Regions from separate parts of the Clostridium lapidicellarium genome, predicted to be linked through region 3. Evidence: riboswitches for the same ligand, from Rfam matches in the RefSeq annotation. Region 3 holds a riboswitch; each other region holds the start of a gene.
What was found. A riboswitch is a leader RNA that binds a small molecule or an ion and turns the genes downstream of it on or off. The one in region 3 is predicted to bind S-adenosylmethionine.

Region 1: another riboswitch for S-adenosylmethionine. It lies ahead of AB8S09_RS13415 (amino acid permease); the one in region 3 lies ahead of AB8S09_RS10460 (O-acetylhomoserine aminocarboxypropyltransferase/cysteine synthase family protein).
Region 2: another riboswitch for S-adenosylmethionine. It lies ahead of AB8S09_RS04385 (M20 family metallopeptidase); the one in region 3 lies ahead of AB8S09_RS10460 (O-acetylhomoserine aminocarboxypropyltransferase/cysteine synthase family protein).

What each region holds. Positions count from the first base shown of each region.
Region 1 is NZ_JBGFFE010000025.1:10,801-14,082, forward strand. It holds gene AB8S09_RS13410 (PLP-dependent cysteine synthase family protein) at 413-1,327, shown strand; SAM riboswitch class I at 1,412-1,526, shown strand; SAM riboswitch class I at 1,615-1,726, shown strand; gene AB8S09_RS13415 (amino acid permease) at 1,792-3,183, shown strand; gene metK (methionine adenosyltransferase) at 3,206-3,282, shown strand, end outside.
Region 2 is NZ_JBGFFE010000003.1:161,908-165,189, reverse strand. It holds gene AB8S09_RS04390 (gamma-glutamyltransferase family protein) at 1-63, shown strand, start outside; gene AB8S09_RS04385 (M20 family metallopeptidase) at 147-1,346, opposite strand; SAM riboswitch class I at 1,415-1,531, opposite strand; SAM riboswitch class I at 1,675-1,783, shown strand; gene AB8S09_RS04380 (methionine ABC transporter ATP-binding protein) at 1,955-3,031, shown strand; gene AB8S09_RS04375 (methionine ABC transporter permease) at 3,048-3,282, shown strand, end outside.
Region 3 is NZ_JBGFFE010000015.1:6,168-9,449, forward strand. It holds gene AB8S09_RS10455 (isocitrate/isopropylmalate dehydrogenase family protein) at 1-443, shown strand, start outside; gene AB8S09_RS10460 (O-acetylhomoserine aminocarboxypropyltransferase/cysteine synthase family protein) at 525-1,808, opposite strand; SAM riboswitch class I at 1,925-2,046, opposite strand; SAM riboswitch class I at 2,167-2,272, shown strand; gene AB8S09_RS10465 (homocysteine S-methyltransferase family protein) at 2,370-3,282, shown strand, end outside.

The DNA of each region.
Region 1 (3,282 bases), on a different contig from region 3:
TTAAATTTTACTTGATTAATTGGAATTTATGTAGTATCATCAAAATATAAATTATATTGAATGTGATGATGGGAAGAGTAGATTACACAATGCTATTTTAGAGAGAATTTCCATGTGGTGTGAGGAAGTCCTAGCGGGAGGTGATTGAAGTGCATCCTGGAGCACTGAGTCGAACCTGAGTGAAGTAGATTTCAGCGGGTACATCCGTTAAAATGTTGAGGTATGATTGTACCAATAAGAGTTTTATTTTATTTATCGTATTTTTATTTTGTGTATATGCGATTTATATTATATAAACAGAGTGGAACCGCGGGAACAAGCTCCTGCCTCTGTACAGAGGCAGGAGCTCTTTATTTTTCAAAATTCCGGAACTTGAAAAATATCAAATAAAATTTCAAAGGAGATTTTTATTATGGAAGTTTTTGACGACATAAAGGAAATGATAGGTAAAACACCCATACTGAAGCTGAATAGATTTAATTTGAAGGATGGAATCAATGTATATGCTAAACTTGAAAATTTCAATCCTGGCGGCAGTGTAAAGGACAGAATTGGATATTATATGATAAGACAAGCAGAGAAGGCGGGGAAACTTAAGAAAGGTTATACTATAATTGAAGCTACAGCAGGCAATACCGGACTTGGTATTGCAATGGGAGCCTTGAATAGGGGATATAAAGTGATATTTGCGGTACCTGAAAAATTTTCTGTAGAGAAACAGGTTCTTATGAGAGCACTGGGGGCGGAAATTATCCACACTCCGGAAAAGGACGGGATGAGGGGTGCCATTGAGAAATCCCGGGAACTTTTAAAACAAATACCAAATTCCATATCTCTGGGTCAATTTGAAAACAACGATAACCCTGAGGCTCATTATCTTACTACGGGGCCTGAAATATATGAACAGCTAAAGGGAAAGATTGATTATTTTGTTGCAGGAGCGGGAAGTGGTGGAACTTTTACGGGTGTGGCAAAATATCTAAAGGAAAAGGACAGCAGTATAAAGGCCATACTGGCTGATCCGGAAGGATCTACCCTGGGCGGCGGCACTGAAGAGCATGGGTATGCCATTGAAGGTATAGGAAATGATTTTTTACCTGATACTATGGATTTGAAGCTTGTGGATAAAGTTATAAAGGTAAATGATGAAGAAGCTTTTTTGCTGGTAAAGGATTTGGCGAAAAAAGAGGGGCTCATAGTTGGTTCCTCTTCAGGAGCAGCACTTGCAGCAGTATTGAAATTGGCCGATACCATAGACAGGGGAAATATAGTTACTATATTTCCAGATAGGGGCGACAGATATTTCAGCAAAAACTTATATGAATAATAAAAAATTTCTATTGACAAAATGGATAAAGAATTGTATATTGAATATAAGTTAAATATAAATAATTTATAATATTTATAGGTTTTCTTATCAAGAGAGGCGGAGGGACTGGCCCTATGATGTCCGGCAACCGGTTGTACAAATGCAATTGTACAATTAATGGTGCCAATTCCAGCAGGTATTACCTGAAAGATGAGAGGTAGCGGAATTTATACTTCCTGTGATTTCTCACGGGAAGTTTTTTTTAGCAATCGATCAATAAATCCATATAAAATTAAATAGTGTAATTCTTATCGAGAGTGGTTTGAGGGACTGGCCCTATGACGCCCGGCAACCTGTATATATAGTTTTTGTATATCACGGTGCCAATTCCAGCAGGTATTACCTGGAAGATGAGAAGCAGTAGAAATCTATATGCCTTCTCACATATAGATTTTTTTATTATTTGGAGGTTATAAATAAAAATGGACAATTATAGAAGCAGTAGATCATTAAAAAAGGATCTGAAGAACAGACATATTCAGATGATAGCTATCGGAGGAGCCATAGGTGTAGGATTGTTTTATGGATCTGCAGATGCTATTAAAACTGGTGGACCTGCCATAGTTTTGGCGTATCTGATAGGTGGAATATTTATCTTTTTCATTATGAGAGCTTTGGGGGAGCTGGCTGTTGACGAACCGAATTCAGGATCTTTCAGCGCCTATGCTACGCGTTACCTGGGAAATTTTGCAGGATTTTTTTCGGGCTGGACATATTGGTTTCAGGCTACTGCTACTGTCATGGCAGAGCTCACTGCCATGGGAGTGTACGTCCAGTTTTGGATCCCTCAATTTCCCAAATGGATCACCGCACTCATATTTTTATTGATACTTGTTGCAGTTAATTTGATTGGTGTTAAAATGTACGGAGAGTTTGAATTCTGGTTTGCACTTGTAAAAGTTGTTACAATAATATGCATGATTATTTTTGGAATGCTCATCATATTATTTGGGTTTAATAACGGTGGACAATCTGTTGGATTTTCTAATTTACAGAAAAATGGAGGATTCTTTGCCACCGGATTTAAGGGATTTATGCTTTCGTTTGTGTTTGTGACTTTTGCATTTGGTGGAGTGGAACTTATTGGCATAACGGCAGGAGAAGCACAGAATCCGAAAAAGTCCATACCCAAGGCCATCAATGACGTATTTTGGCGAATACTTATCTTTTATGTAGGTTCTGTTTTAACAATGTTGGCACTTTATCCGTGGAATAAAATAGGATTAAACGGAAGCCCTTTTGTACTGGTATTCTCTAAAGTTGGTATCCCTGCAGCTGCTTCATTTATAAATTTTGTAATTCTGACAGCTGCTCTTTCCGGAATGAACAGTGCCTTGTATATAAACGGGAGAATGCTTTACAGCTTGGCATTGAACAACAATGCTCCCAAAATATTTGGAAAACTGAATGAATCCGGGGTACCTTATGTAGGTACACTCTTTAGTATAATTGTGGCACTGATTGCGGTAATTTTAAATTATTTTATGCCAGAAAAATTTTTTACATATATTTCCTCGGCAACGACCATAGCTATTTTAACTGCATGGGGTACCATACTTGTAACCCAGTTGAAATTTCGCAGGGAAAAATCCAGAAAAGATGCTGAGATTGAATTCAAAATGCCTTTTTACCCTGTTTCTTCATATATTACCATAGCTTATCTTTTAGCTATTGTTGTCACGATGGGATTTCTGCCTGCTACTCGGGTTGTACTTTACATTGCACCTGTATGGGTGGTGTTGATGGTGGGAATATATAAATTACTTCACGGCAAAAAATCAAAATTATCATATGCAAATGAAAATATTAAATAAAAAATAAATTGGAGGAATTAAAATGAGTAGATTATTTACATCAGAATCAGTTACAGAAGGACATCCTGATAAAATCTGTGATCAGATATCAGACGCAGT
Region 2 (3,282 bases), on a different contig from region 3:
GAAGCTGGAGTTCTATTCGGAGGCACAGATTGGAGAGGCGACGGCGTTATATACTCCTGGTAAACAATTTGATGCCAAAATAAATTGTGGAGACAGATTTGTTTTTGTACAGATCTATCTCCGAAGTGTAAAAGTTGTAAATATTTTTAAGAATGCTGCCTGTTAAATTCATCTTTTATTTCATTCAACCTGCCTTTATCTGTAAGAAGAGTGAGACCTGTTAATGCCAATGCCTTGGCTCCAATTATAAGAGCTTCGTCTCCCTGTTTTGATATGGCAGCTTCCCTGAATTGAGGAGTGTGAGCCGCTAATTTGCTGCTGCCTATTTTTATATGTGGATGAATAGTGGGAACTACATGGCTTACATTGCCTGCATCTGTCGAGGCAAGCCCTTCGGGAATTTCGTCTATAAAGTTTTCCCCGATCAGGTTTAAATTTTCTTCAAATATTTTATCAAACGTATTATTGACTAGAAAATTGTCTATTTTATTTTGAAAAAAGCTTATGTTGACTTTAGCGCCTGTGATAAGAGCTGCTCCTCTGGCGACATTTTTAATTCTTTCTGTTACTTGATTGCAGCTACTCCGTTTGGAGGCACGTATGAAAAACTTAGCTTTAGCATAGTCTGGGACAATGTTTGGTGCAGATCCGCCGTCGGTTATAATGCCGTGTATTCTCACGTCGCTTGTAACGTGCTGTCTTAAAGCATTTATTCCATTAAACAACTGGATTACCCCGTCTAAGGCATTTATCCCTTTTTCAGGACAAGCTGCTGCATGTGCGGCTTTTCCTTTAAATTCAAACTGAATTGGATCATTTGCCAGGGATTTAACTGTTCCATAATTGTTATTGGAAGGATGAATCATCATGCATGCATCTACGCCTTCAAATAGATTATGCTTTACAAAGCTTGCCTTTGCACTGCCGTTTTCACCGCCTTCTTCGGCAGGAGTGCCAAATACCACAATTTCTCCACCAATTTTATCTATAAGTTTCGACAGCGATATAGCTGCAGCTGTACTTGCTGAAGCTATGATATTATGACCGCAAGCATGTCCTAAGTTGGGAAGCGCGTCATATTCTGCTAGAAGTCCAATAACCGTACCAGGACCTTTACGAGATTTTTTTCTCGCTATGAAAGAAGTTGGATGTCCGGCTAAAGCTTTTTTTACAAAAAAGCCCTCTTTTTCCAAAGTATCTACAAGTAATCCGGAAGAAAAGATTTCCTGATTTCCTATTTCAGGATGGTCGTGTATTTGATGGCTCATATCTATATAGACATCCCTCTTGTTTTCAATTTCATTTATTATATCCTTTTGGTAATCCTTGATATATCCTGTTTTCATGAATAATCCTCCTCTTTTTTGAACATAAAAAAATCTTCTTTGAGATAAAGAAGAGATGGATGATTCCCTTCTCATCTTTCAAGTTTGTAAAAACAAACCTGCTGGAATTGGCACAGTATCTTTTTAAAACAAAGTCTGTTGCCGAGGTTTCAATGGGCCTGTCCCTCCACCTCTCTGGATAAGAATTTTTTATTAAATTTATCAATAATCATAATAGAGCTTTAAATGAATTTTGTCAACAAAAAAATTTATTTTGAATTAGATATTGACATAATGAAAATAAGTTGTATAATCTAGCATATAAGGTAAGTCACAAAAATTTAACATATCCTTATCGAGAGAAACTGAGGGACTGGCCCGTTGAAGTTTCAGCAACCACATATGTCTGTTATGTGATGGTGCTAAATCCAGCAGAACGTTGTTCTGAAAGATGAGGAAAGGTATAAAAACCCTTCCGAGGGTTTTTTTATTCCATATATCCCCTTCTTTTGGAAGGGGATATATTATTTTATTCAAAAGCTATTATTTTAAAAATATTGGTAATATTCATTCGGTAATACAAATGCATCTTGATATATGAAATTACTGTTTCTAAAGGAGTGAAAAGAATGATATGGCTAAAGAATATCAACAAAGTTTATAAGAATAAAACCGGTAAGGTTCAGGCTTTAAAAAATATCAACCTGCATGTTAAGGCGGGTGAGATCTTTGGAATTATAGGATATAGTGGGGCAGGAAAGAGTACCTTGATTCGCTGTATAAATCTGTTGGAAAAACCAACTTCCGGAGAGGTGATTGTAAATGGGAAAAATCTCACTCATTTATCCTCCAGGGATCTGAGAAAGAGTAGAGAAAAAATAGGAATGATATTTCAAAATTTCAATTTGATGAAAAATAGAACTGTATTTGAAAATGTAGCCTATCCGCTGAAGGGAAAGGGATTTAGCAAAAAAGACATACAAAAAAAGGTAAATAACCTTTTGAAATTGGTTGAATTAAGTGACAAGATAAAGATGTATCCATCACAGTTAAGCGGTGGACAAAAGCAGAGAGTCGGGGTTGCAAGGTCCCTGGCCAATGATCCAGAAGTGCTTTTATGTGATGAGGCCACATCGGCTCTGGATCCGCAGACAACTCAATCGATTTTAAAGCTTTTAAAAAGTATCAATGATAGATTGAAATTGACCATAGTAGTTATAACTCACCAGATGGAGGTAGTAAAAGAAATATGCCAGAGAGTGGCTGTTATAGACTCTGGTGAAATAGTGGAACAGGGAAATATAATAGATGTGTTTACGAACCCCAAAGCTCCTATAACTAAAAAATTTATATCTTCTCTGTTCCATTATGACAAAATATATGATTTTCTCAGGAAAGAAAATTCTTTGGGAAAATTAAAACAGATAACCGAGGGGGAAAGCATAGTTAAAATATCTTTTACAGGCCAGAGAACTGCCCAAGCCTTTATTTCAAAAGTTTCCCGAAAGTTTAAGGTAGACGCCAGTATACTATTTGGAAATATAGAGATTATCCAAAATGTTCCCATAGGAAATCTGGTTGTGGAATTAAACGGCACAACTGAGGGAATAGACAGCTCGATAAGATATCTAGAAGAAAATAATATAAAGGTGGAATACCTGGATGAAAAAAAGGACAATGTCAAATTGAAAGTTGGCAACAATTAATCTTTGAGGTGATAAAATGAGTGAATTTCTAGCAAAAATAGCGCCAAATCTAGTAAATCTATATCCTGAAATGATAAAAGCAATATTTGAAACATTTTACATGGTGGCCATTTCGGGAATTATATCGACAATAGTCGGGACAATAATGGGAATAACATTGGTTGTGACAAGAGAAGGGGGCATATTGGAGAATAAAGTTGTCAACAGTATACTTGGCAAGATAGTAAATATCTTCAGGTCCATACCATTTA
Region 3 (3,282 bases):
CTGAGGAAGTGGCCCGTGATTACAAAAATATAGAATTTGACAATGTAATAGTGGATGCCATGAGTATGAAATTGGTACTGCATCCTGAAAAATATGATGTGCTTGTGATGCCTAATTTGTACGGCGACATATTGTCAGATCTGGCATCTGGGCTTGTTGGAGGACTTGGATTGGTTCCCGGAGCTAATATAGGAAAAAATCAAGCTATATTTGAGCCTGCACATGGATCGGCCCCTGACATTGCGGGACAGAATAAGGCAGACCCTACAGCTATTATACTGTCTTCGGTTATGATGCTAAATTATTTACATGAAAAGGAAGCTGCAGACAGAATTGAAAGGGCAGTGGAAAAGACGCTTGAAGAAGGAAAACATAAAACTCCTGACCTTGGAGGGAATTCGACTACTGACGAGTTTACAGATGAAATAATTTCAAATTTGTAAAATAAAAAACTATCTCCACATCAAATTGTAGGGATAGCCTTTTATAATTAAATTATATAAAAAGATTAGGAAGTTGTCTAATTAAGCTTTTGCAAGGGCTTGGTCCAAATCATATATTATGTCATCTATACTCTCTACGCCAATCGAAAGTCTTATGAGATCAGGAGTTACTCCTGCAGCTTTCTGTTGTTCTGCGTTTAGTTCTGCATGAGTTGTACTTGCCGGGTGAATTACCAGTGACTTCGCATCTGCCACATTTGCAAGTAAAGAGAATAACTTGACACTATTTATAAATTTCTTTCCAGCTTCAAATCCACCTTTTATTCCGAAAGTAAATATAGAACCTGCTCCCTTTGGAAAATATTTTTTAGCCAGTTCCCTATATGGACTTCCTTCCAGTTCAGGATAGTTTATCCATGAAACCTTTGGATGTTTGCTTAGAAATTTAACTACCTTTCTTGTATTTTCAACATGTCTTTCAACTCTTAGTGAAAGTGATTCAAGTCCGTTGAGGAAATAAAATGCACTTTGAGGGCTCAATGTGGCACCGGTATTTCTCAAAAGCTGCACTCTTGCTTTTGTAGCAAATGCGGTAGGACCTTGATCTGCATATACAAGTCCTCCGTAACTTTCGTCAGGTGTAGTGAAGTCAGGGAATTTTCCGCTTGCCCTCCAGTCGAATTTTCCGCCATCAACTATGACACCGCCTATGGTAGTTCCATGTCCACCTATGAACTTGGTTGCAGAATGAACAATTACGTCTGCACCCCAGTCTATTGGTTTAACAAGATAAGGAGTCCCAAAAGTATTATCTACAATAAGTGGTATTTTATTTTCGTGTGCTATTTTTGCCACTGCTTCTATATCCAATACATTTATTCTTGGATTTCCTATGGTTTCAGCATAGACGGCTTTTGTATTATCTTTGATTGCTTTTCTTATGTTTTCAGGATCGTCGGGATCTACAAATGTCACGTCAATTCCCAACTTTTTCAAAGTGACAGAGAACAGTTCGTATGTTCCACCATAGAGAGTGCTGGCAGAAACTATATTGTCCCCTGTATTTGCCACGTTCAATATGGCATATAATATTGCCGCCAAGCCTGATGCTGTAGCAAGGCCTGCACTTCCGCCTTCAAGAGCGGCTATTCTTTTTTCAAATACATCTTCTGTTGGATTCATTATTCTTGCATATACATTTCCGGGTTTTTTCAGCTGAAAGAAATCTGCAGCCTCGTCAGCGTCTTTAAATACAAAGGATGTTGTCTGGTAGATTGGGACCGCCCTTGCTCCTGTTGTTGGATCAGGCACTTGTCCTGCATGTACTTGTAGAGTTTCAAAACCTAATTTTCTCTTTTCACTCATATTTATTTCCTCCTCATATTTTGATGTATCAAACATTTTTGGACGAAACTTCTATTTAAATTGGCAAAATAAAAAATCTTCCTGCCGATGAGATACAAGAAGATTTTTCTTCATGCTCCTCATCTTTCAGACTACATGCTTTTGCATATGTCTGCTGGAATTAGCACCGTTGAATGGAAATGATCATTCAGGTTGCCGGGCATCATAGGGCCAGTCCCTCAGCCGCTCTGGATAAGAAGTTTCGTATTTGATTAAGAAAATCATAACAGAAGATTATATAACTTGTCAAGAGAAAAATGAAAAAAATAAAAAATTTATACATTTGACAATTTTGGTTTTAAGTATTAATATTAAAATATTCTTATCAAGAGAGATTGAGGGACAGGCCCTGTGAAATCCGACAACCGGCAGTTACGTATCGGTGTCAATTCCTGCAGAATAGAATTAATTCTGAAAGATAAGAAAGATTGCTTTTTATAGATGAAATTGTAAGCTGCTTTCCTTGTCTTGGGAAAAGCGGCTTTTTATATGCAAAATTGTATTTGAAAAGGGGTGGAGTAAATGAAATTTAAAAATCTACTGAGTAAATTTGACAAAAAGTTCATGTTATTTGATGGGGCTATGGGAACTATGCTTCAAAAATCAGGGCTTCAACCTGGAAAACTTCCGGAAATCTTAAATGTGACCGATGCGGAAGTTATAAAACAGATACATAGAAAGTATCTGGATGCAGGGGCGGATATAATAATATCCAATACTTTTGGAGCCAATGAACTTAAATATAATTCTTCAGATTATACTATAGAGGATATTATTACAGCCGGGGTGAAAATTGCAAAAGAAGAGGCCGGGAGAAAAGGAAAATTGGTCGCATTGGATCTAGGTCCAATAGGCCAGGTTATGGAACCAACTGGAAATTTAAGCTTCAAGGCAGCGTATAAACTGTTTAAAAATCAGGTTGTTATAGGTGAAAGAACAGGAGCGGATTTGATCCTAATAGAAACCATGTCTGATCTGTATGAAGCTAAGGCAGCTGTTCTTGCAGCTAAGGAAAATTCATCTCTTCCGGTATTTTGTACAATGACTTTTCAGAAGGATGGCAGAACTCTTATGGGTACTGATCCTAAAACCATGGTAGTTGCACTTGAGGGTTTGGGGGTAGATGTCCTCGGAGTAAATTGTTCTCTTGGACCAGCTGAACTTCAGGGAATTGTGGATGAAATATTAAAGTATTCATCCATCCCTGTTTTAGTTCAGCCAAATGCAGGACTTCCGAGATACGACGGCAGAAATACGGTTTATGATATAACCCCTGAAGAATTTTCAAATAATATAGTAATCATGGCTAAGAAAGGAGTCAGGATTTTTGGGGGCTGCTGCGGTACAGATCCTGAATTCATAGAATCTATTGTAAATGCCCTTAAATTTATGAAACCTCTTGATATAAGAGAAAAGGGCTATACTGCAGTCTGTT